Regions from separate parts of the Fretibacterium fastidiosum genome, predicted to be linked through region 1. Evidence: predicted binding sites of a transcription regulator. Region 1 holds the regulator's gene; the other holds the start of a gene.
The links. The regulator HrcA, encoded in region 1, represses chaperone genes, less so after heat shock. The targets are predictions, from matches to a motif close to TTAGCACTCNNTNNNANNGAGTGCTAA.
Positions count from the first base shown of each region.

Region 1 (11,115 bases):
TCCATCAGCTTGGGGCACTTCGGCACGACGAACTTGACCAGGAACAACATGCAGAGCGCCCCGGCGATGGCGGCCGTCGCGTGTCCGGAGCTCTTGCGCAGCTCGCCGTGGACCAGGTAGCCGAAGATGCCGAGGGAGCAGGCGCCGGACAGGACCACCAGCCACCTGGAGTCGCCACCGCTCGCCTTCTCGCGGAGCTTTTCGACGGCCGGCGTGAAGAGTCCCGTAAACACCAGCCAGCCCGCTCCGTTCAGCGCCATGGCGAACCAGGAGACGGACATGACGGTGAGGTCGTATCCCGTTCCTCCCAGCTCGACGCCGGAGGCCTGAGCGCCGTAGGTGGCGGCCGTCAGCTCCGTGGGGGCGGCGCCGATGATGGAGAGGCGCATCCAGGCCATGGGGCCCCCGATTGCCGCCATCAGCCCCACCATGACGATGAAGACGCCGAGTGCGGGGCCGATGGAGGTGATGAGTCCGACGCGCAGGGCCTTGCTGCTGATCTCCGCCGGAATGCCTGCGCGAAGCCTGGTGCGGCGGGCCATGCACATGAACAGTATGGCCTGTAGAAACGCGATGCCCACCGTGATCGCGCAGAGCATCCAGATGATGCTCGAGTTCGCGATGTCCAAGTAGCTCTGTCCGTCCTGCATAAAAACCACTCCTTGAATAGAAATTGGCGGAAAGCCCGCCGGACACCCACAGGGCCGCGCGGTAGGCGCGGCCCCAGGGGATGTTTTGAAAGGGTTTCATACGCTGTTTCAGCGCGCCCAGGGATACCAGACGACGAGGTTCGGGCGGGTATCTGGCGTTTTGTAAGCGGGTTCAGTGCACTCAAGGGCAGGGCCTTTCGAGCCGGGTGCCGAACAGCGTTTCCTGAAGAACGAGCGGACCTCCTTCTGGTAGTGCGCTGCCCCGCAGCGCAGCAAAATTCGCCCCTCTATTTTTCGATCGCTCTTACGTTCGAGCGCCTGGGGGGCGAATGAATTCAGGCCGTCCTCAACGGCGTTCTCAAGGCCGATAACATCAAAACCGTTGGAACAATTATATCCATAAGGCAGAACGCTTGTCAATGGATGGCCTGGTTCGGTCTTTTACGCAGCCGGCCTGAGGGGCCGCGGCGTCCGGCCTGGAGCGGGGCGAACGGGGGAGTGGGCAATAAGGACGACCGGCGGACGCGATCGCGTCCGCCGGTCGTCCTTCGTCAGCGTTTCCGTCCGCTGCTCTAACCCTTCAGGAACGCGGGGTGGTCCCTCTTCTCGTCCAGCACGAAGGCGTCGACCAGCCCGTTCAGCCGCTCCGACGTCTCCGCCATGGACTGGGCCGCCGTGGCGATCGACTCCGCAGCCGTCGTCGTCTCGTGGCTCGAGTCGCGGATCGCGGCGGTGGAGTCCATGATCTTCGCGTTGGAATCGCTCAGGTTCTTCATGGCCTCGGCGATCTCCTCGGACGACGCGGCCTGCTTCTCCGCCGCCGCAGCGATGCTCTGGATCCCCTGGTTCAGGCTCTCGATGGCCTCCTGCGCGGCGTCCAGCCTCCTCTGGGCCGACTCCGCGTCCTCCATCGCCCTCTGGAGCAGGGGCCCTGCGGACTCCGTCATGACGGTGGAGCTCTCGGACTCCTTCTGCAGGTTCGCGATCAGCTTCGAGACCTCCTGAGCGGCCCGCCCCGACTCCTCCGCCAGCTTGCGGACCTCCTCGGCCACGACGGCGAAGCCCCGTCCCGCCTCGCCCGCCCGCGCCGCCTCGATCGCCGCGTTCAGGGCCAGCAGGTTGGTCTGGTCGGCGATGGAGGTGATGGTGGCGACGAAGCCGGATATCGAGTCCACGGACTGCCCCAGCTCGCGGATTCCCTGGAGGCTCTGGCGTGCGGCGTCCCCGACGCTGCTCATGCTCTTCAGGACCTTGGTGACCTCCTCCGCGGCGTTCCGTGCGGCCTCGGCGACCTGGGCGGCCTGCTGAGCGCCGTCCGTGGAGGCCTGAGCGCTGGACTGGGCGCTGGCGGCGATCTCCGAGACGGAGACGCCGGTCGCCTCGGTGGAGGCCGAGGCCGCCTCCATCAGCCCGTTGACCTGAGCGACCGAGGCGGAGACCTCCTCCATGGAGGCCAGAGTCTCCTGGGAGAGGGCGGCCAGGGTGCTGGCTTGCCTGGAGCTCTCCTCCGCCTCGCCCCGGACCCTACTCAGGGCCCCTGAGATGGAGTCGAGCATGGAGTTCAGGAGGCCTGCGATGCGGGCCAGCTCGTCGCGGCCCGAGGCCTCGAAGCGCGCGGTCAGGTCGCCCCCGCTCAGGACGTCCGTGACGGAGGTCATGCCGCGGATGGCCCTCGACAGCCCGCGGATGATGAAGAGGATGAAGATCGTCGAGAACGCGATGGCGATGAGCGCCATCGTCACGTTCAGGACCGTCAGGGCGTGGGTCCGGGCCTCCATGACCTTCGTCGGCAGAAAGATGTAGAAGAAGAACCCGTTTCCAACGGGGGTGAAGAAGGCGTGGTGGGGCTCTCCCTGAAACTCGTATCTTGCAAAGCCCGTCTCCCCGGCGACCATGCGGCGGGCGAAGGCGCTGACCGAATCGCTGAAGTCGGCGGGGTTCAGCAGGTTGGCCTTCAGCACGAAGCTCTGGTTGGTATGGGCGACGAGCAGGCCGTCCTCCAGGATCATGGCGCCCGAGCCGTGGCCAAACATCTTCTGGGAGACGACGAACTGCTCCAGGGCCTCCATCTTGATATCGACGCCGACGACGCCGATCAGGCCGCCCGACCTGTCCGAGATCGGCTGGACGACGCTCAGGATGGAGGTCCCCGTCGTGGCGTCCACGTAGGGCGTGGTGAAGATGGGCTCACCGCCCTGAGCCTTCAGGGCGGCCTGATACCAGGGTCGGGTTCGGGAGTCGTAGCCCTCCGGATTCCATCCGTCGCTCGAATAGAGCTGTCCGTCGGAACTCGTCCCCAGGTAGAGGCCGACGAGGCCGAGCGACTCCACGGAGCCGGCCAGGGAGGCCATCAGCGCCTCGAGGTCCTTCCTTTGGACGTCGGGATTTTCCAGGATAGCGTGGCGGACCTCCGCAGCCGCCATCCGCGTCACGCTGGCGTACTTGTCCAGGTACTCGCGGATGACGCCCGCGCTTCCCGTCACGATCTCGTTCCCCGTTCGTTCCTGCAGATCGCTGACGATGGAGGTGGAACGAAAGTGCGTCACCAGCGTCATCGTCACAATAATGAGGAACACCACGGTCACCATGAGCTTCAACTTGCCGCGAATCGACATATCTTTCCCTCCAGGAGAAAATTTTCCACAAAATGGTGGCATAACCTGCGTATCGATTATATACCTCAAGCCCCCGAATAGTGGGATGAAGGGGTAAGGTCGGGGTGACGGCCTGATGTTCCGGCATAAACGGCATAAACTTCAGTGCCCTGCCGGTTGTCCTCCCTGGGACGCCCCCTGATATAATTTAGGAATGAAAATATCGGGCGACGTCGAGCGGAGAGGGGCTTTGCGTCGTCCTGCACGGAGGGGAGCGGATGCGGATGAGAAGGACGGCGGGGGCGATGGGGTTGGCAGCGCTTCTGGCGCTGTGGCTGGCGGGAGCTGCTTTTGCGGTAGACGAGCAGGGGTTGCCGGACAAGGCGAAGCTCTCGGCGAACCGGATGCGCTTCGACTCGACGACGGGGGACTTTTTGGCGGAGGGGGAGGTCCTCATCACGGCGGACGGACTCACGGTCAGAGCGCCTCGAGGCTCGGGTAACGTCCCGCGTCGCGAGGCGGCCTTCGACAGCGGGGTGACGGCCTCCGGAACGTGGATGGGCGATGCCGTGGACCTCAGGGCGGGAAGGCTGACCCTCAACTTCGCAGAAGCCCCGGCCTGCCGCCTTCAGGATGGCGTCAAGGGGGCTGTGGGCACGATGGGCCTCGACGCGGACCGGCTGACCCTCATCGGGGCAGGGGGCGTCGGGAGCCCGACGGAGGAGGACCAGCAGACGAAGTTCTGGATCGTGGGGGCCCACAGGCTGGAGGACCGCTCCAGGGGCCTGACGTTCGGCGCGGACTCCATCGAGGGCGTCCTGCGGGAGGGGGCTCTGGCCTCCATGACGGCGAAGGATCGGGTGTGGGTCAGGGGCCGACCGAAGCAGTCGGGGGAGCCCGTAAGCATCAACGGCGACCACGCGCTCTACTCCCTCCAGCGCGGCAGCGTCGTGCTGAGCGGCCGGGTCGTGGCCGTGCAGGGAGGGCGCACCCTGAGGTCCGACTCCATCGTCTACTTTCCGGACCAGAACCGCGTGGAGGCCCTGGGCGGCATCACCCGGAACGAGTCGGGCACGGTGAGCGCGGACCGTGCGGAGATCACCATCGACCTCAAGCGGGAGCGCAGAAAGTGAATCTCGACAAGGCGGGGAAGGAGCGGGGCGGCGCAGCGGAGGAGCTGACCGCCACGGGGATTCGCAAGGGATACGGCGGCCGGCTCGTGGTCTCGGACGTCAGCGTCCGGGTGCGCCCCGGCGAGGTGGTTGGGCTTCTCGGCCCCAACGGCGCGGGCAAGACCACGTCCTTCTACATGATCGTCGGGCTGGTCCGCCCCGACGCGGGGCACGTCTTTATCGGAAAGCGCGACGTGACCGGCCTGCCGGTCTACGCCAGGGCGCGTGCCGGCATCGGCTACCTGCCCCAGGAGCCTTCGGTGTTTCGTAGCCTCACGGTGCGGGAGAACATCGACCTGGTGTGGGAGGAGACGCGGCAGTCCAGGGCGGGGACGGATGGGCTTCTGGAGCGGTTCGGCATCGCGCACATCGCGGACACGAAGGGCTACGCCCTGTCGGGGGGGGAGCGGAGGCGCGTGGAGATCGCCAGGGCCCTGACGCTCTCGCCGCGCTTCATCCTGCTGGACGAGCCCTTCAGCGGCATCGACCCCATCGCCGTGAACGACATCCAGGGGATGATCCATCGTCTGAAGGAGGGCGGCTACGGCGTCCTCATCACGGACCACAACGTGCGCGAGACCCTCTCCATCACGGACCGGACCTACCTGATCCACGAGGGAAAGATCTTCCTCGAGGGGACGCCGTCCGAGGTGGCGGAGAACCCCATGGCCCGCAAGTTCTACCTCGGCGATCACTTCGATTGGCAGGCCGCGCCGAACCCTGAACCGAAACGGGGGCCCGACGCGAAGCCCAGGCGCCGCAAAAGATAAGAGGGGTCCCGGTCGCTTTGCCGGGGCCCCTTGCCTCTCGCCGTTGGCGATGGTTTTGCACTCGAAATGCGCCCTGCGGAGTTTCTCGATGGTGCCGTCCGGTCAGGTCAGACGCCGGCAGAGAACCGCCCCGGCCCGCTGACGACGGCCAGCCCGCTGGCGGAGAGGGTCATCATGCAGGTCTGGAGCGTCACGAGGTCCAGACCGCTCTCGGCCAGGAGCTCGTCCATCGTTCGGCCGCCCTGGCGTTGCAACAGGGCCAGCACGACCTTCTCGTCCGTGGAGAGGGGCGGCTGCGGCCTGGCGGCGGGCTCGTCCAGGTCCAACACCAGCTGCCCGTAGCGCCCCGTCGCGCAGTGGATGAACTCGTCCACGTCCACCAGGGGCTCGGCGCCGTCGCGCAGGAGACGGTTGGTTCCCCGGCACACGCCCTCCGTGATGCGCCCCGGCACGCACCAGACCTCGCGCCCCAGGTCCAGCGCCAGGCGGGCGCTGATCATCGCGCCGCCGTCCTCCGGCGACTCCACGACCACCGTGCGACCCGTCATCCCCACGATGAGGCGGTTGCGCTCCGGGAAGTGCCAGGCCGCGCCGTCCGTCCCCATGGGGTACTCGGAGACCAGCGCCCCCGTCTCCGCGATCTGCGCGAAGAGCTCCCTGTGCTCCATCGGGTAGACCCGGTCGATGCCCGTGCCCAGCACCGCGACCGTGACGCCGCCCTCGGCCAGACACCCTCTGTGACCCGCAGCGTCGATGCCGCGGGCGCCGCCGCTCACCACCATGAGCCCCCCTCTGGCCAGAGCGCGGCCAAGGGCCTCCGCCACGGTCTTACCATAGGCGCTGCACCGCCGCGTCCCCACGACGGCGGCGGAGGGCAGCGCGACGTCCAGCTTCCCCTTGACGTAGAGCCCGATGGGCGGCTGGCTCAGGTCCTGAAGCCGCGCCGGACAATCCGGGTCGTCCACGGTCAGAAAGCGCGCGCCGAACCGCGCCGCGCGTTCCTCTTCCCGTTCGGGCCAGTCCCCCTCTCGCAGGAGGCGCGACAGGTTCTTCCGGACGGACGGCGTCAGGTTGAGCGCATCCCACAACTCCTCCCGCTTCAGGTCCTCCGGGGCATAATTCTCGCACAGCTTCCGGAACGCCGGGAGCGGCGCGTGCGCGGCGTTCATCAGGAGCGCCGCCTTCAGTGTCGAGTCCATGGTTCGCATGACCTCCTCCCAGTGACCGCTCCATTATACTGGAATGGGGCAGGGCCCCTTGCAGGGGGACCAGGAGCACTGAGCATTTCTTTTAGCGTGAACCGGTATGTGGCGAGGCTCAACGTTACAGCAGCGCGCATCAGGCGTGCAAAATCCGTAATTTACAGGGTCTGACTTGTATTGACATTTAGAGGTCCAGTTGCTAATCTTATCCATGTTATCGACCTGTTGGCACTCACCGATCAAGAGTGCTAATCAAGGGGACGAAACGGAGGCGATGCCGATGACGGAGAGGCAGCTCAGCATTATCCTGGCGGTGGTGTACGAGTACATCAAGACGGGGGAGCCCGCCGGATCGCGCACCATCACGAAGAAGTACATCAAGGGGTTGAGCCCTGCCACGATTCGCAACGAGATGGCCGACCTCGAGGAGATGGGGTATTTCTATCAGCCCCACACGTCCTCCGGACGGCTGCCCACGGCCAAAGCCTATCGCGTCTACGTGGATTCCGTCACCGCCAGGGCCCGCAGCCGTTCTTCCCGCGGGGCCGAGGCCTGGCGGCGGGAGCTCATGGGCCGGCGGAGCGGCATCGAAGACCTCCTGAACTACGTCACGAACCTTCTCTCGCGCCTCACGAACTGCGTTGCGGTGGCAGCGGTCTCCGGGCTGGACAGCATGGAGATCTGGCACATCGACCTGATGCCGCTGGGAGGGAAGAACGTCCTGGCCTTGATCGTGCTGAAGGGCGGGCTGGTGCACCACACGGAGTTCACGCTTCCCTGCGAGGTGGAGCCGGGGCTCCTGGAGGAGCTCAGCCGCCGGATCAACACCATCGCCTGCGAGCACTCCTGGAGCGAGGTCCACGACGTGCTGTATCAGTACGTGCTGGGGGGGCTTGAGGAGGCCGAGACGGCCTGCCGAGCGGCCATCAGCGACGTGGACCGGTTTCTGACGGAACAGAACTACCGCTTCTTCAGCAGCGGCGCGAAGCACATCCTGAGCCTGCCCCACTTTCAGGCGCTGTCGCGGCTGCAAGCCGTGCTGACGCTCCTGGAGCAGGAGAAGCCGCTGGCGAGCATGGTGGAACAGTGCCGCCAGGCCTCGGACCTGCGGGTATCCCTCGGCGACGAGAACGAGACGGACGGGATGCAGGAGAGCGCCATGATCCTGATCCCGGCGCGGGCCTGTCAGCAGAAGGCGGTCCTGGGCCTGATCGGCCCGCTGCGGATGGACTACGAACGCTCCATCAGCGTTTTGGAGGCCGTCGCGGACGCGCTGGACGACGAGGCGGGAGAGCCTGGAAGGCTGCGGAAAGAAGAGGCACTGAATGCACAGGAAAAAAAATAAGCGCGCGGGACGTAAGGGCCTGCCGACGAGAATGAGCCGGAACGCCGGGGACGACCGGACGGCCGAGCGGGAGATGAGTGCTATGACGGAGGAACGATTGAAGGAGGACTACCTGATACCCGAAGCGGAGGACGCCCTGGGGGATTCCGAGGCGGAGGCCATGAGCCGGCCCGTTAAGGAGTACTCCATCGGCGAGGACGGCGTCCTCATTGAGGAGACGCCGGAGCCCGAAGAGAAGGCGAAAGGGAAGGAAAAAGAGGAAGGCGCGGCCCACCCGCCGGCGAAGGAGCCGGACGAGGGCGCGGAAGAGCGCGTCGCGGAGCTGGAGCGGCAGCTGGCGGTGGCCAGGGCGGACTTCTACAACTATCGTCAGCGCGCGATGCGCGAGCGCCAGGACCTGCGCCGGCGCGCGATGGAGGACCTGATCGTTTCCCTCCTGCCCGTGCTGGACAACCTGGACCGGGCGCTCTCCGTCCCTGAGGACGGCAGCGCGAAGGACATCCTGGCGGGGGTGAAGATGGTGAGCCGCCAGTTCCTGTCCGTCCTGGACGAGATGGGCGTCAGCGCCATCCCCGCGAAGGGCGAGCGCTTTGACCCGGCGCTCCACGAGGCGATCGGGGCCGTCCCCGTGGAGGACGCGGAGGAGGACGGCGCGGTCGTCGATGAGCAGCTCCGGGGGTATCGGACGAAGGATCGGGTCCTGCGGCCCGCGCGGGTCCTGGTGGGCAAGGCGGAATAGGACCGCCGGAGGAACGGCCGTTTTTTCAATGGGTTCAAGGGGATCGCGGTTATCGGGGTTCCTTATCTTTAGAGACGATACAAGTTTGCATACAGGAGGAAAACGTTATGTCGAAAGTGGTTGGAATTGACCTTGGAACGACGAACAGCTGCATTGCGGTTCAGGAGGGGGATCAGACGACGATCATCCCCAACAACGAAGGGGCGCGGACGACGCCCTCCGTGGTGGCCTTCACGAAGGACGGCGAGCGCCTGGTGGGGCAGCTGGCCAAGCGACAGGCCATCGTGAACGCGGACCGCACCATCATGTCGATCAAGCGCGAGATGGGGCACGACTACCACGTGGAGATCGACGGAAAGAAGTACACGCCGCAGGAGATTTCCGCGATGATCCTTCAGAAGCTGAAGAGGGACGCCGAGGACTACCTGGGGGAGAAGGTGACTCAGGCCGTCATCACGGTGCCGGCCTACTTCACGGACGCGCAGCGCCAGGCGACGAAGGACGCGGGGACCATCGCGGGCCTCGAGGTGCTCCGCATCATCAACGAGCCCACGGCGGCCTGCCTGGCCTACGGCGAGAACCGCAAGGAGGAGCACAAGATACTGGTGTTCGACCTGGGCGGCGGCACCTTCGACGTCTCCATCCTGGACGTCGGCGAGGGGGTGTTCGAGGTGCTGGCCACGGCGGGGGATAACCGCCTTGGCGGAGACGACTGGGACAACCGCATCGTGGACTGGATGGTGAGCGAGTTCAAGAAGACGGAGGGCGTCGACCTGAAGAACGACAGCATGGCCATGCAGCGCCTGCGCGAGGCGGCCGAGAAGGCGAAGATCGAGCTCTCCAACATGACGGAGACCACGATCTCCCTGCCGTTCATCACGGCCACCCAGGCGGGCCCCAAGCACATGGAGATGAAGCTGACCCGCGCGAAGTTCGAGGAGATGACGGCGGACCTCCTGGACCGCACGGCCGTCCCCACGCAGCGCGCCCTCAGCGACTCCGGCCTCGACCCGTCGAAGGTCGACAAGGTCCTCCTGGTGGGCGGCTCCACCCGTATGCCCATGGTGCAGAAGAAGATCGTGGAGATCATGGGCAAGGAGCCCACGAAGGGCATCAACCCCGACGAGTGCGTCGCGGCCGGCGCGGCCATCCAGGGTTCCATCCTGACGGGGGACCACAAGGACATCGTCCTGGTGGACGTGACGCCCCTGTCCCTGGGGCTGGAGACGCTGGGCGGCGTCTTCACGAAGGTCATCGAGCGCAACACGGCCATCCCCGTCTCCAAGAGCCAGGTCTTCACGACGGCGGCCAACAATCAGGCCCAGGTGGAGATCATGGTGCTTCAGGGCGAGCGCTCCATGGCGGCGGACAACGTGAAGCTGGGCCAGTTCGTGCTGGACGGCATCCCCCCTGCACCCAGGGGCATCCCTCAGATCGAGGTCACGTTCAACATTGACGTCAACGGCATCCTGAACGTCTCCGCGAAGGACAAGGGGACCGGTAAGTCCCAGAAGATCACGATCCAGTCCTCCAACCTGTCCAAGGATGAGATCGAGCGCATGAAGAACGACGCCGAGACCCACGCGGACGAGGACGCGAAGAAGCGCAGCGCCGCCGAGGTTCGCAACGAGGCGGACTCCGCGGTCTTCGGGGCGGAAAAGCTCATCAACGACTACGGCGACAAGATGACCGCCGAGGAAAAGGGCAAGCTGAACTCCCAGATCGACGACCTGAAGCAGGCGATCGATAAGAAGGACGAGGCGGCCATGAGGCGCGCCAAGGAGGCCCTGGAGGGGACGGTGCAGGCGTTCTCCACGCGCCTCTACCAGGCCGCGGGCGCCGGCGCGGAGGGTGCGGCGGCCGAGAACGATGCGGGCGGCGCTGGTGCAGGGGGCGGCGACGGCGAGACGGTGGACGCCGAGTTCAGCGACAAGGGCAACGCTTAGCCCGAAGGCTGCGGGGACGTCGCTCCGAGCGCGAAGCGGATAGCGCACACTGAATAGGCTATAATCTTTGAGGGACGGCGGACGGCAGAAGCCCCGCCGCCCCTTTTAAATTCTTTTGGGGGACGTTTTCCCCGGCAGTGGGGTGTCTGTTCAAGTGGAAGATTTGTACCGGATCCTCGAAGTCCCCAGGGACGCGACTCAGGCGGACATAAAGAAGGCCTACCGTCAGCTCGTGCGGAAGTACCATCCGGACACGCACCCTGGCGACAGGGAGGCGGAGGAGAAGTTCAAGAAGATCAACGCGGCCTACTCCGTGCTGGGCGACGAGGAGAAGCGGGCGCGCTACGACCAGTTCGGCACCGCCGACGGCTCCGGCCCCTTCGGCGGCATGAACGGCATGGACTTTGGCGACCTCTTCGGGGACCTCTTCTCCCAGGTGTTCGGCGGCGGCATGGGGCGGCGCGCCAGCGACCCGGAGGCCCCGCGCCGGGGCGGCGACCTGGAGATGGTGCTGCGCGTCACGCTGCTTGAGGCGGCGCAGGGCGTGGCGAGGGAGGTCGAGGTCCCCCGCTGGGAGCGGTGCGAGACGTGCAGCGGCACGGGGGCGAAGCCCGGCACGAAGCCCGAACCCTGCCCGGTCTGCGGGGGCCGAGGGCAGGTGCAGCAGGTGCAGCGCTCGATTTTCGGAGAGTTCATG
Region 1 covers NZ_OZ209244.1:266,429-277,543, reverse strand. The annotation lists gene ACK28C_RS01175 (DUF5058 family protein) at 1-650, opposite strand, end outside; gene ACK28C_RS01170 (methyl-accepting chemotaxis protein) at 1,223-3,265, opposite strand; gene ACK28C_RS01165 (LptA/OstA family protein) at 3,523-4,377, shown strand; gene lptB (LPS export ABC transporter ATP-binding protein) at 4,374-5,186, shown strand; gene dprA (DNA-processing protein DprA) at 5,294-6,385, opposite strand; gene hrcA (heat-inducible transcriptional repressor HrcA) at 6,669-7,733, shown strand; gene ACK28C_RS01145 (nucleotide exchange factor GrpE) at 7,765-8,472, shown strand; gene dnaK (molecular chaperone DnaK) at 8,580-10,418, shown strand; gene dnaJ (molecular chaperone DnaJ) at 10,573-11,115, shown strand, end outside.

Region 2 (11,115 bases), 1.1 Mb from region 1:
CAGGAGGGCAGCATCTCCGTGCTGAACTACGCCAACCGCATCCTGCAGCTGCCCCTCGGGCTCTTCGTCATCGCCATCTCCCAAGCCGTGCTGCCCCAACTCGCCCGGGCCAAAGGGCCGGAGGACTTCGCGGAGACACTGCGCCAGGCGCTGTGCTTCGCCCTCTTCATCGTGCTGCCCGCGTCGCTGGGCCTGATGCTCATCTCAGGGCCCTTCGTCCACCTCGTCTTCGTCCGTGGGGAGTTCAACGACTGGGCCTGGCGCGCCACCTCGTCCTGTCTCGCACTCTCCATGCTGGGGCTGCCCGGCATGGCCTGCTCCACCGTGGTGATGCGCGCCCTCTACGCGCTCTCCATGCCGCGGGCGGCCTTCAAGACCACGCTCTTCAGCGTCGCCGCAACGGCGCTCCTTTCCGCGGCGCTGATGCTCCCCATGGGGTACGACGGACTGGCCCTGGCCCCCAGCATCGCCTTCACCCTGTCGGGCCTGCTGGGACTGCGCTACGTGCGGGGAAAGCTGGGGCGCTCCCTGAACGTCCTGAGCCGGACGTGGCTCGCCAAAACCGCCGCTGCCCTCGCAGCGCTCGCCCTGGCCACGACGGCCTGGCGCCTCGCCCTGCCCTACCGTCCCGAGGCGGCGCTCACCCTGCGCGCGGCCTGGCACCTGGGCGTCATCGTCGTCGGCATGGCGGCCTACGGGGGCGCAACCTGGGCCCTTCGCTGCGGCGAGTGGGGGCTGATCCTCGATGCGTTCTCACGACGCGGCAAGAGGGACAGGGATAAAGAGGGATAAAGAGAGATAAAGTAACAAAGACTTTGAAAGGTTGAGGTCATGATGAGAAAGTTTGCGGGAGTCCTTCTCCTGTGTGCAACGGTCCTGACGGCGCTCTCCGCGGATGCGGCTCCCTCCTCTCCGTGGAGGAAGGTCATCGGTGCGCGGACGGTCCGCCTTTGGGTGGACGCCCAGTTTATGGATGAGCTCGTGCTCAACGCGCGGGCGCGCGTCGACGTCACGTGGCTGCCGCGCTCGCTGATGCGGCTGCTGGACCGCGACGGCAGCGCGGAGGACTGGGTGGTCGCCGCGCTGAGCAACTACTACGCCTCCAGGAAGGAGGCCGCCGAGAGGATGCGGGGACACGACGTGCTGGCCCTTCGCTACCGCGCGGAGAAAAACTGGAACTTCGACCCCACGGCCCTGACGGTCGACGGCTACCGCGTGACGTCCGAGGACCTGCTGGGCAACGCCAGCATACGAGTCGTCGGGGAGCTTCCCTCCGGCACGGAGGGGACGCTCCTCGTTCGCGTCCCCTCGCTGAAGGGGGGGCGCAGGGTGCACCTCGCGCTCGGTCCGGACAGCGCGGACCTGGAGGCGCCGGCCCGATGAGCGACTTCCTGACGCTCGGCATCGAGACCAGCTGCGACGACACGGGGGTGGCACTCCTGCAGGGCGAACGGCGAATCCTCGCGGAGCTCCTGTCGAGTCAGATTCGGGACCACGCGCGATTCGGCGGCGTGGTTCCGGAGTTCGCGGCGCGAAAGCACCTGGAGAACCTCCTGCCTCTGGTGGAGGCGGCGCTGCGGGAGGGAGGCGTGAGCGGGCGGGACCTGAACCTCATCGCCGTCACCTGCGGTCCGGGCCTCATGGGCTCCCTCATCGTTGGGGTACAGGCAGCCCGGGCGCTCTCCCAGGCCTGGGACGTTCCGGTCTTGGGGGTCAACCACCTGGAGGGGCACCTGTTCGCCCCGATGGTGGACTCGGAGGACCTGAAGCCCCCGTTCCTGTCGCTCATCGTCTCGGGCGGGCACACGGAGATCGTGCGGGTGGACGCCCTGGGCAGCTACGAGCTCCTCGGCCAGACGCGGGACGACGCGGCAGGCGAGGCCTACGACAAGGCCGCGCGCATCCTGGGGCTCCCCTACCCCGGCGGGCCGGAGATCGACCGCCTGGCGCAGGACGGAAACCCGGACGCCTTCGCCTTCCCCGTCCCCCTGCAGCACACGAAGCATGTGGAATTCAGCTTCAGCGGACTCAAGACGGCGCTCCTGTGGCAGGTCCGGCGCCTTGAAGCCCTTGGGACGGAGGGGGGCCGGCTGCCGCTGGCCGACCTCTGCGCGTCCTTCCAGAGCGCCGTGACGAGGGCGCTCATCGCCAAGGTGGCGCTCGCCGTGCGTATGACGGGCATCCGAAGCGTGACGGCGTCGGGGGGCGTGGCGGCCAACAGCGCCCTGCGGCGCGCGCTGACGGAGGGCATCGAGGCGCGGCGCTGGCGCGCGTGGCTGCCCAGGGTCAGCCGCTGCACGGACAACGCCGTCATGATCGCCATGGCGGGCAAAAGCGGCTGGGACCGCGGCCTGCGCAGCCCGGAGGACCTGTCCCCCAATCCGTCGCTCGAAATCGGGGGGTGAGCCTTCGGCCGTCGCGACGCGGGATACGGGTAAACGCTCAGGTGAAGGGCGACCGCCCACGATAGAATAAACGGCAGGAGAGAAGTCCTCTCTGGTTTCAACACCATCGGAAGCATTATCTTTGAAGGAGGCATCGCCATGGATTTCAAACAGCAGGCGCGCGACGGCAAGGAGCTCATGGGAAAGCTGGCCCAGGCAGCGCCGGAGGTCGTCGGGGCATTTCGTTCCCTGAACGAGGTCGCGCACAAGGAGCGCGCGCTGGACGCCAAGACGAAGGAGTTGATCGCGCTGGCGCTGGGCGTGCAGGCCCGATGCATCCCCTGCATCACGGCCCACGCTCAGGGAGCCCTCAGCGCGGGCGCCACGCGCGAGGAGGTCGTGGAGGCCCTTGAAGTGACCATCACCATGGGCGGCGGCCCCAGCGCAGCCCACTCGGCCATCGCCCTGGAGGCCTTCGACCAGCTCAGCAAAAAGTAGAAGCCACAAGCATCGAAGGCTCGAGGGGACGCTTTGGGCGTCCCCTCTTTACATGACTCCACACGCCCCGCCGTTCCACGTCAAAACAGTACGTAAATCTGACGATGTACTTTCAGAGAACAGGGACTAATATTCTTCGTGTTGAGCAATTAGCACTCTTAGTTATTGAGTGCTGATACAAAAGATCAGGAGGGAATTTTAGATGAATCTCAAACCACTTGGAGACAGGATCGTTGTGAAGGTGCTCTCCCGCGAGGAGAAGACGAAGGGCGGCATCGTCCTTCCCGACACGGCGAAGGAGAAGCCCACGGAGGGCGAGGTCATCGCGGTGGGCACGGGGAAGGTGCTGGACAACGGCCAGAAGCTTCCCATCGAGGTCAAGGTGGGCGACCGCATCATCTTCAGCAAGTACGCGGGCACCGAGGTCAAGCTGGACGGCGAGGACTACGTGATCTTCAGCGAGCGCGACGTCCTGGCCATCGTGGACAAGAAGTAGTCCACGCGGGACCTTCAAGGAACATTTGAGACGGATTTAGAGGAGGATACATACTATGGCTAAGATTCTTTCCTTCGGCGAGGACGCTCGCCGCGCGATGCTTCGTGGCATCGATAAAGTTGCGGATACGGTTGGAGTGACGCTTGGGCCCAAGGGGCGCAACGTCGTCCTCGAGAAGAAGTTCGGCTCCCCCACGATCACGAACGACGGCGTCACCATCGCGAAGGAGATCGAGCTCGAGGACCCCTTCGAGAACGCAGGGGCCCAGCTTCTGAAGGAGGTCGCCTCCAAGACCAACGACGTCGCCGGCGACGGCACCACCACCGCCACGATCTTCTCCCGCGCCATCATCCGGGAGGGCATGAAGAACGTCGCAGCGGGCGCCAACGGGATGCAGATGCGTCAGGGCATCGAGAAGGCCATCGACTTCGTGGTGGAGGAGCTGAAGAAGCAGTCCATCCCCGTGAAGGAGAAGGAGAAGATCGCGCAGGTCGCCTCCATCTCCGCCAGCGACAACGCGGTGGGCTCTCTGATCTCCGAGGCCATGAACAAGGTGGGCCAGGACGGCGTCATCACCATCGAGGACAGCCAGACGGTGGGCACGACGCTCGAGATGGTGGAGGGCCTGCAGTTCGACAAGGGCTACATCAGCCCCTACATGGTGACGGACAGCGAGCGCATGGAGACGAGCTTCGACGACGCCTACATCCTGATCCACGACGGCAAGATCAGCAACATCAAGGACCTGCTCCCCGTGCTGGAGAAGGTCGTGCAGACGGGCAAGCCCCTGCTCATCGTCGCTGAGGACGTTGAGGGCGAGGCCCTGGCGACGCTGGTGGTCAACAAGCTGCGCGGCGTCATGCAGGTGGCGGCCGTGAAGGCCCCCGGCTTCGGCGATCGCCGCAAGGCCATGCTGGCGGACATCGCCATCGTCACGGGCGGCCAGGTCGTCAGCGAGGAGCTGGGCCTGAAGTTCGAGAACACGGAGCTCAGCATGCTGGGCAAGGCCAAGAAGGTCCGCATCACGAAGGAGGACACGACCATCACCCAGGGTGCCGGCGACAAGGAGGAGATCCGCAAGCGCGCCGCGCAGATCAAGAAGGAGATCGAGGACTCCACCTCCGACTACGACAAGGAGAAGCTGCACGAGCGCCTGGCCAAGCTGGTCGGCGGCGTGGCGGTGATCCAGGTCGGCTCCGCCACGGAGACGGAGCAGAAGGAGCTGAAGCACCGCATCGAGGACGCCCTGAACGCCACGAGGGCGGCCGTGGAGGAGGGCATCGTCGCCGGCGGCGGCGTGGCGGCCCTGAACTGCGCCACAGCTCTCGAGCCCTTCGTCGAGAAGCTCGCGGGCGACGTCCGGACGGGCGCGCGCATCGTGCTGGACGCGCTGAAGGCCCCGCTGTTCCTCATCGCCGAGAACGCCGGCTACCAGGGCGACGTCATCGTGGAGAAGGTCCGCAACCTGAAGCCCGGCAACGGCCTGAACGCCAGCACCGGTGAGTATGTGGACATGGTCGCTGCGGGCATCATCGACCCCGTGAAGGTCACCCGCTCCGCGCTGCAGAACGCGGGCTCCATCGCCGCGATGGTCCTGACGACGGAGGGCATCGTCGCCGACAAGCCGGAGAAGAAGGACGCTGCGCCCGCCATGCCCGGTGGGATGGGCGGCATGGGCGACATGTACTAAAGCCGGACGGTCCGGTTCGATAGACAACGCAAGGGGGCTGACCACGAGGTCAGTCCCCTTTCTTCTTTCTTGTCATTCATTTGTCATTCATGAAGGTGGCCGGCACGGGGTCCTCAGAGCCAGAGGCATCGATCAGGGTCGTTTGCCTATTTCAGTCCTGTCGCCGCGTTGAACTCCTCGATGAGCTCGTCGATCCTCGGCGCTTGACTGCGGACCTCGCCCCAGTAGTTGTCGGCGTCGTACCACTGGGCGGAGAGCTCCTCGCTCGTCTTGCCCTGCTGCTCGATCCAGGTGTAATACTTCAGGTTGTGGACCCGAAGCCGTTCTGGATAGGTCAACTCGAGGGCGTTGTCCGCCTTCTGTCCGACGAGACGGCTGGCGAAGTCCACCGCAGCCTTCACTCCGTTGTATTCGCCTTCCTTCGCCGCCAGCTCCTCCAGACGCGAGCCGTACATATCGACGGAGTCCGTCAAGATCGTGAAGACCATGTCGTGCTCATTCATCTCGTAGTATTTTGCCGCTTTGATGGAGCTCAAAAGGTTCGCAATGCCTGAGATTCCGCAGAGGCTCAACCGATCGACCGCCGCCTGGGGAACCCCGACCGACTTCAGGTACTCGCGTCCGGCGGGCTCATTGAAGAGGCGAAGAAGCTCCATGCAGTCGTTGTCGTCAATGGCGGTGATCATGTCCGTGTTCCGGACGTTGTGTATCCAGGGAATGTGTTTGTCGCCAATGCCCTCGATCCGGTGCGCTCCCCAGCCGTTGCGAAGCAGGGTAGGACACTGAAGCGCTTCGCCCGCGACGATCTTCACATCCGGCCAGAGCTCCTTCAGGCGATCTCCGCTCGCGATGGTTCCGGCAGAGCCGGTCGTGTAGACTGCGGCCGCGACGCGATCGCCAGGCCTTTTCAGGGATTTTGCCAGCTCTTCGAGGGCCGACCCCGTGACCTCGTAGTGCCACAGGTAGTTTCCAAACTCCTCGAACTGGTTGAAGATGCAGACGTCGTCGCGTGCTGCCCGAAGCTCGTTGACCCTGTCGTAAATTTCCTTGACGTTGCTCTCGGTCCCAGGAGTGGCGATGATCTCACCTGCGACGGTCTTCAGCCATTCGAAGCGCTCACGGCTCATCCCTTCGGGGAGGATGGCGATGGAACGGCAGCCGAGAAGTTGGGCGTTGTAGGCTCCGCCGCGGCAGTAGTTGCCCGTCGAGGGCCACACGGCCCAATCCCGGGTGGGGTCGAACTGTCCCGTCACGAGGCGCGGGACAAGGCAGCCGAAGCTCGCGCCCACCTTGTGGGCGCCCGTAGGGAACCACTTCCCCACCAGCGCGAAGATGCGCGCCTTCACGCCCGTTAGCTCCCGCGGGAACTCCACGAAGTTCACCGCCCCATAGAGGCCTCCTGCGCTTTGGGGGGCGTTCTTCCAGGTGATGCGGAAGAGGTTCAGGGGATTGACGTCCCACAGGCCCGTCTTTTTGAGCCCCTCCTTGACCGCCTCCGGCGTGTCCTTCGCCGGGTCCTTCATCTGCCGAAACGTAGGAATGCGAATGTAGCGCTCCTTCGCCTGTCTCACGCACTTTTCGAGGTTCTTTTCGTTGACGTCGAGATCGATCTGTCTGTACAAGAACACCCTCTCCTTAGTTTAACCTTAACATGGGGTTGTGCCCCGCGCTCCACCCCATAGGGAGAGACGCGGCTTCGCGCGGGACGACAAGGCCCAACGCTTCATGGACTCCCCGCGCGGGTGATCGCTCTCCCCTGCAGGGACAGTCCACTCGATTCGATCAGGCTTTTTCAAGCCCCAGGGCGTTTTCCAACGCCGCCATGTCGGGCGCGATCTTTCTTGCGGGAGAGACGGCTTCCTGGGCCGCGACCACGTCCTTCAAGCCGTTTCCAGAGACGATTACAGCGATCCTGTCAGAGGCCTGCAGGCGCCCCTCGCGGGCCATTTTGACGAAGCCCGCATACGCCGCCGCAGCGGCAGGCTCTGCGAAGACCCCGCTCCTGCGGGGGAGCTCCGCGAGTGCGGCCAGAATCTCTCCATCGCTCACGGCCACCGTATCCCCATGGCTCGAACGAACGGCGTTGAGCGCCTTGGCCCAGTTGTGGGGGGCACCAACGTCAATGCTGTCCGCAACGGTGCGAGAGGGGCCGAAAACGACCGTCCTGGCCCCGCTCTGGACGGCTCGATGGATCGGACTCGCCCCCTCGGCCTGCACTCCAATGACCTGTGGGACCCGGTCGATAAGCCCCACTCGATGAAGGTCGTAGAATCCCTTGTAGGTGGAGCTGATGATGCAGCCATCCCCGACGGAGACGAAGACCTTGTCCGGCACGTCCCACCCGCACTGCTCCGCGATCTCCATGGCGCAGGTCTTCTTCCCCTCCACGAGGAAGGGATTGATGGCGCAGTTCCGGTCGTACCATCCCCAGCGCTCGATCGCCTTGATGGCGAGTCGGACCGTCGCCGCGTAGTCGCCTCCAACCAGGAAGACGTTGGCCCCAAAGACCAGAAGTTGCGTCACCTTCGCCGCGGGGGCAGCTTCTGGAACAAAGATGACGCTCCGCAGTCCCACGTTCGCGGCGAACCCGGCGAGGGAGCTCGCTGCGTTCCCCGTGGAAGCGCAGGCGACCGTTTCCTGCCCTTCCTGCAGGGCCAGGGTCACGGCGATGCAGCTGGCCCGGTCCTTGAGCGAGGCGGTAGGGTTCCTCCCGTCGTCCTTTACCAGGACCTCCCGCACCCCGTACTCCCGTGCGATTCCGGAAACGCTGTAGATGGGCGTCCACCCCACATGGAGCGACGGCCTTCGCGCGCCTTCCTTCACAGGAAGAAGGGCAGAATAACGCCACAGGCTGAAGTCGAAAGAGGCGGCAAGCTCCTTGCGCCCCATCCGCTTCTTCGCCTCGTCATAGTCGTAGAGGACGTGCATCGTCCCGTCGATGCCGCAGTCGGGGCAGGTCTTGACGCGACTTTCCGGATTGAATTCCCTTCCGCAGAGGGCACATCGCAAAAGGCAGTCCGCCATGGCCGTCGCCCGCTATTTCAGGACGGAACGGACGATGCCCTGATATCCCCGGCAGGCCTTACAGAGCTGATCGATCTCGATGTACTCGTCGATCACGTGGGCGAGGGACTCAAGGGAACCTCCAAAGCCAACGGTCGGAATGCCCGCCTTGCCGGCGTAGTAGCTTCCGTTGGTGCAGAAGGCGTAATGGGAGAGCTGGGGGTCAAGTCCGACGGAGCGGAGTCCCTCCAGCGCAGCCTTCACAAACCAGTTGTCCTCAGGGTAGAGCCAGGCTGGGGCGTAACGCTCGGCCTCAATTTTCCTTCCGGTGTAGCACGTATCGACTCCCTTGGCGAGGCTGAGCCGGGCCTGAATCTTCGGGTTCGCCTTCACCTCGGCGTCGACGATGTCCTGAATCTGTTGAAGGACCTCTTTATCCGTCTCTCCGACGAGAAGCCGTCGGTCGAAGGTCACCCGGCAGCGTTCCGGAACGACGCTCGCTCCGGGGTAAGGACTGGAGATGATATCCGTCACTTCGAGAATTCCCCTGCCCAACACCGGCTGTTCCTTCGGCTTGAAGTTCTTTTCGATGGCCGCGAGAAGGGGGACCATCGTCTTGATCGCATTGAGTCCAACGTCGGGGTTCGAAGAGTGAGCCGCCTTGCCCCTGGTTTCAAGGACGACCTCGGCCCGCCCCCTCTGCCCCCTCTTCAGGTTCAGGGACGAGGCCTCGCCGATGATGACGCAATCCGGCCTCCACCTCTCCCCCAGCTCCTGCGAGGCCACGCCCTCGAAACACTCCTCGTGCACCCCACCGCAGACGATGAACTCCCCCGACAGGCCCTTCGGGTCCTCCTTCAGCAGCTTTGCGGCCACGATCGCCGCGGCGAGGTTGCCCTTCATGTCGCTCGTCCCCCGGCCGTAGATCCTGCCATCGACGACCTCCGCCCCAAAGGGGTCGTGGGTCCACCTGGACCGGTCCACGACGTCCACGTGGTCCATGTGCCCCTCGAAGAGGATTCTCTTTCCTCCGCCTCCAAAGGCCATTCGCCCGGACACGTTGCCGTACCCGTCGCGCTCCGTCGAGTCGAAGCCGAACTTCTTCATGTTGTCCTCTACGAAGTCCGCGACGTCCTTCTCCTGACCGGAAAGGCTCTGACGCCGGATCATGCCGCGGCACAGCTCAACCAGCTCGTCCTCCCACTGCCTTGCCACTTGATAGCCCTCCTTCTAAAAAATAAAGCTCGAAACGTCCACCTGAAGGGGACGTCACTTTTTGAACCGCAGAACCTTTCCCGCCTTGCCCTTCAGAACCTGGGAGTCCTCAACCACGGATGTCCCCCCCACGATGACGAAGGGGATTCCTTCCGAGAACTGCATGGGGTCGGTGTAGGTCGCCTTGTCGATGACCTTTTCCGGGTCGAAGACCGTGACGTCGGCGACGTAGCCTTCCTTAAGGACCCCGCGTCCCTCAAGGTGAAAGATGGAGGCCGGCCGGGAGGTCATTTTTCTGATCGCCTCGGGCAGGGTCATCAAGCCGAGCTCCCGCACGTAGTGGCCCAGAATGCGGGAGAAGGTCCCGTAGACCCTGGGGTGGGGCTGGGCTCCCAGGATGCCGTCCGTACAGGGATTCTGGAGGTGATGGGTCATGATCGTCCGGACGTGTTCCTCAAGACCGTAAAAATCGACAAGCCCCACGGCCAAGTCCTCCTGAAGCAGCAGATCGAAGGCAGCGTCAAGGGGCTCCCTGCCTCGGATCTCTCCGATCTCAATCATGTTCTTTCCGACGAGGTCGGCATTTTTGGGCGTCTTGACGAAGGTGACCAGGATGTTTTCCATCCCCGCGAAGTCGATGAAGTTATCCCAGCCGGGGATCCCGTTCACGATATCCCGCTTCATCCTCTGCCGCTCCGCTTCGTCTGCGAGGCGAAGGAGGCATTGGTCAGCGCCTCCATCGTGGGCCCAGGGCGGCAGGATCACGCTGAAGGTCGTGCTCCCCGCTCCGTAGGGGTATTGGTCGAAGGACAGCTTGATGTCCCTTTCTCCCTCATCAAGCTTTTTCATGACGGCGTCAAAGAGGTGGGCGTTCTTTTTTCCACAGACTTTGAAGTGGGAGAAATGGACGGGACATCCTGATTTTCGACTGATGCGGAAGACCTCGTCCATGGACTCAAGGATCGTGTCAGCCTCGCTCCTCTGGTGGATGACGAAGGGCAGGTCGTACTTCGCGAGGACGGAGGTGACCTGGGCGATCTCATCCTCCTCCATGTAGCTGCTGGGCGGATAGATCAGGCCTGTGGAAAGTCCGACCGCTCCGGCTTCAATGCACTTCTCCAGGAGGTCCTTCATCATGGAGACCTCACTTGGGGTCGCCTTACGATTGCTCAATCCCATGACGCACATGCGAAGGTTTCCCGTAGGGGCAAGATAGGCCAGGTTGGGGCCCAGGTCCATCGCATCCAACGCTTTCATGTACTCCGCTGCGCTCTCCCACCTCCACTCGACGGGATACTGCCCTTCAAGCCCTGCCATCGTCTTCTGCCATGTGCTGACGTACCGGGGCAGAACCGGAGCCAGGGACATGCCGTCCTGACCGATGACGTCCGTCGTGACGCCCTGAGTCGTCTTGTTGGTGATGCCGGGCTCCACAAGGGCCACCAGGTCGGAATGGCTGTGGGTGTCGATAAAGCCGGGCGCCACGGCGAGGCCCTTCGCGTCGATGACCTTCGCGGCATCAGCGTCGGGTTCTCCGACCTTCGCGATGAGGCCATCCTTTATGGCGATATCGGCCTTGAAGCCTTCCCGTCCCGTGCCGTCGTAGCAAACTCCACCTTTGATCAGCAAGTCATACATCGAAAAACCTCCTGTAACAGGCCCCAAAAAGACGGGGCAGAAAACCGCTCACCACGTTCCGACGACGGAGGCCCCCAGAAGGACCTGGGGAAGCCAGCAGGAGAGAAATGGAATGTAGGTCGTCAGGAGGAGGACGGGGATGGAGACGTAGAGCAGGAAGGGCATCATCGCACGGGTCAGCTTCGCAGCCG
Region 2 covers NZ_OZ209244.1:2,021,127-2,032,241, reverse strand. The annotation lists gene murJ (murein biosynthesis integral membrane protein MurJ) at 1-792, shown strand, start outside; gene ACK28C_RS09130 (hypothetical protein) at 832-1,383, shown strand; gene tsaD (tRNA (adenosine(37)-N6)-threonylcarbamoyltransferase complex transferase subunit TsaD) at 1,380-2,405, shown strand; gene ACK28C_RS09120 (carboxymuconolactone decarboxylase family protein) at 2,544-2,882, shown strand; gene groES (co-chaperone GroES) at 3,085-3,378, shown strand; gene groL (chaperonin GroEL) at 3,434-5,068, shown strand; gene ACK28C_RS09105 (pyridoxal-phosphate dependent enzyme) at 5,215-6,690, opposite strand; gene thrC (threonine synthase) at 6,851-8,092, opposite strand; gene ACK28C_RS09095 (YgeY family selenium metabolism-linked hydrolase) at 8,105-9,286, opposite strand; gene ACK28C_RS09090 (amidohydrolase family protein) at 9,341-10,924, opposite strand; gene ACK28C_RS09085 (TRAP transporter large permease) at 10,973-11,115, opposite strand, start outside.
Region 2: groES (co-chaperone GroES) is a predicted target of HrcA. The motif match lies at 3,032-3,058, and genes of this name have one in related genera.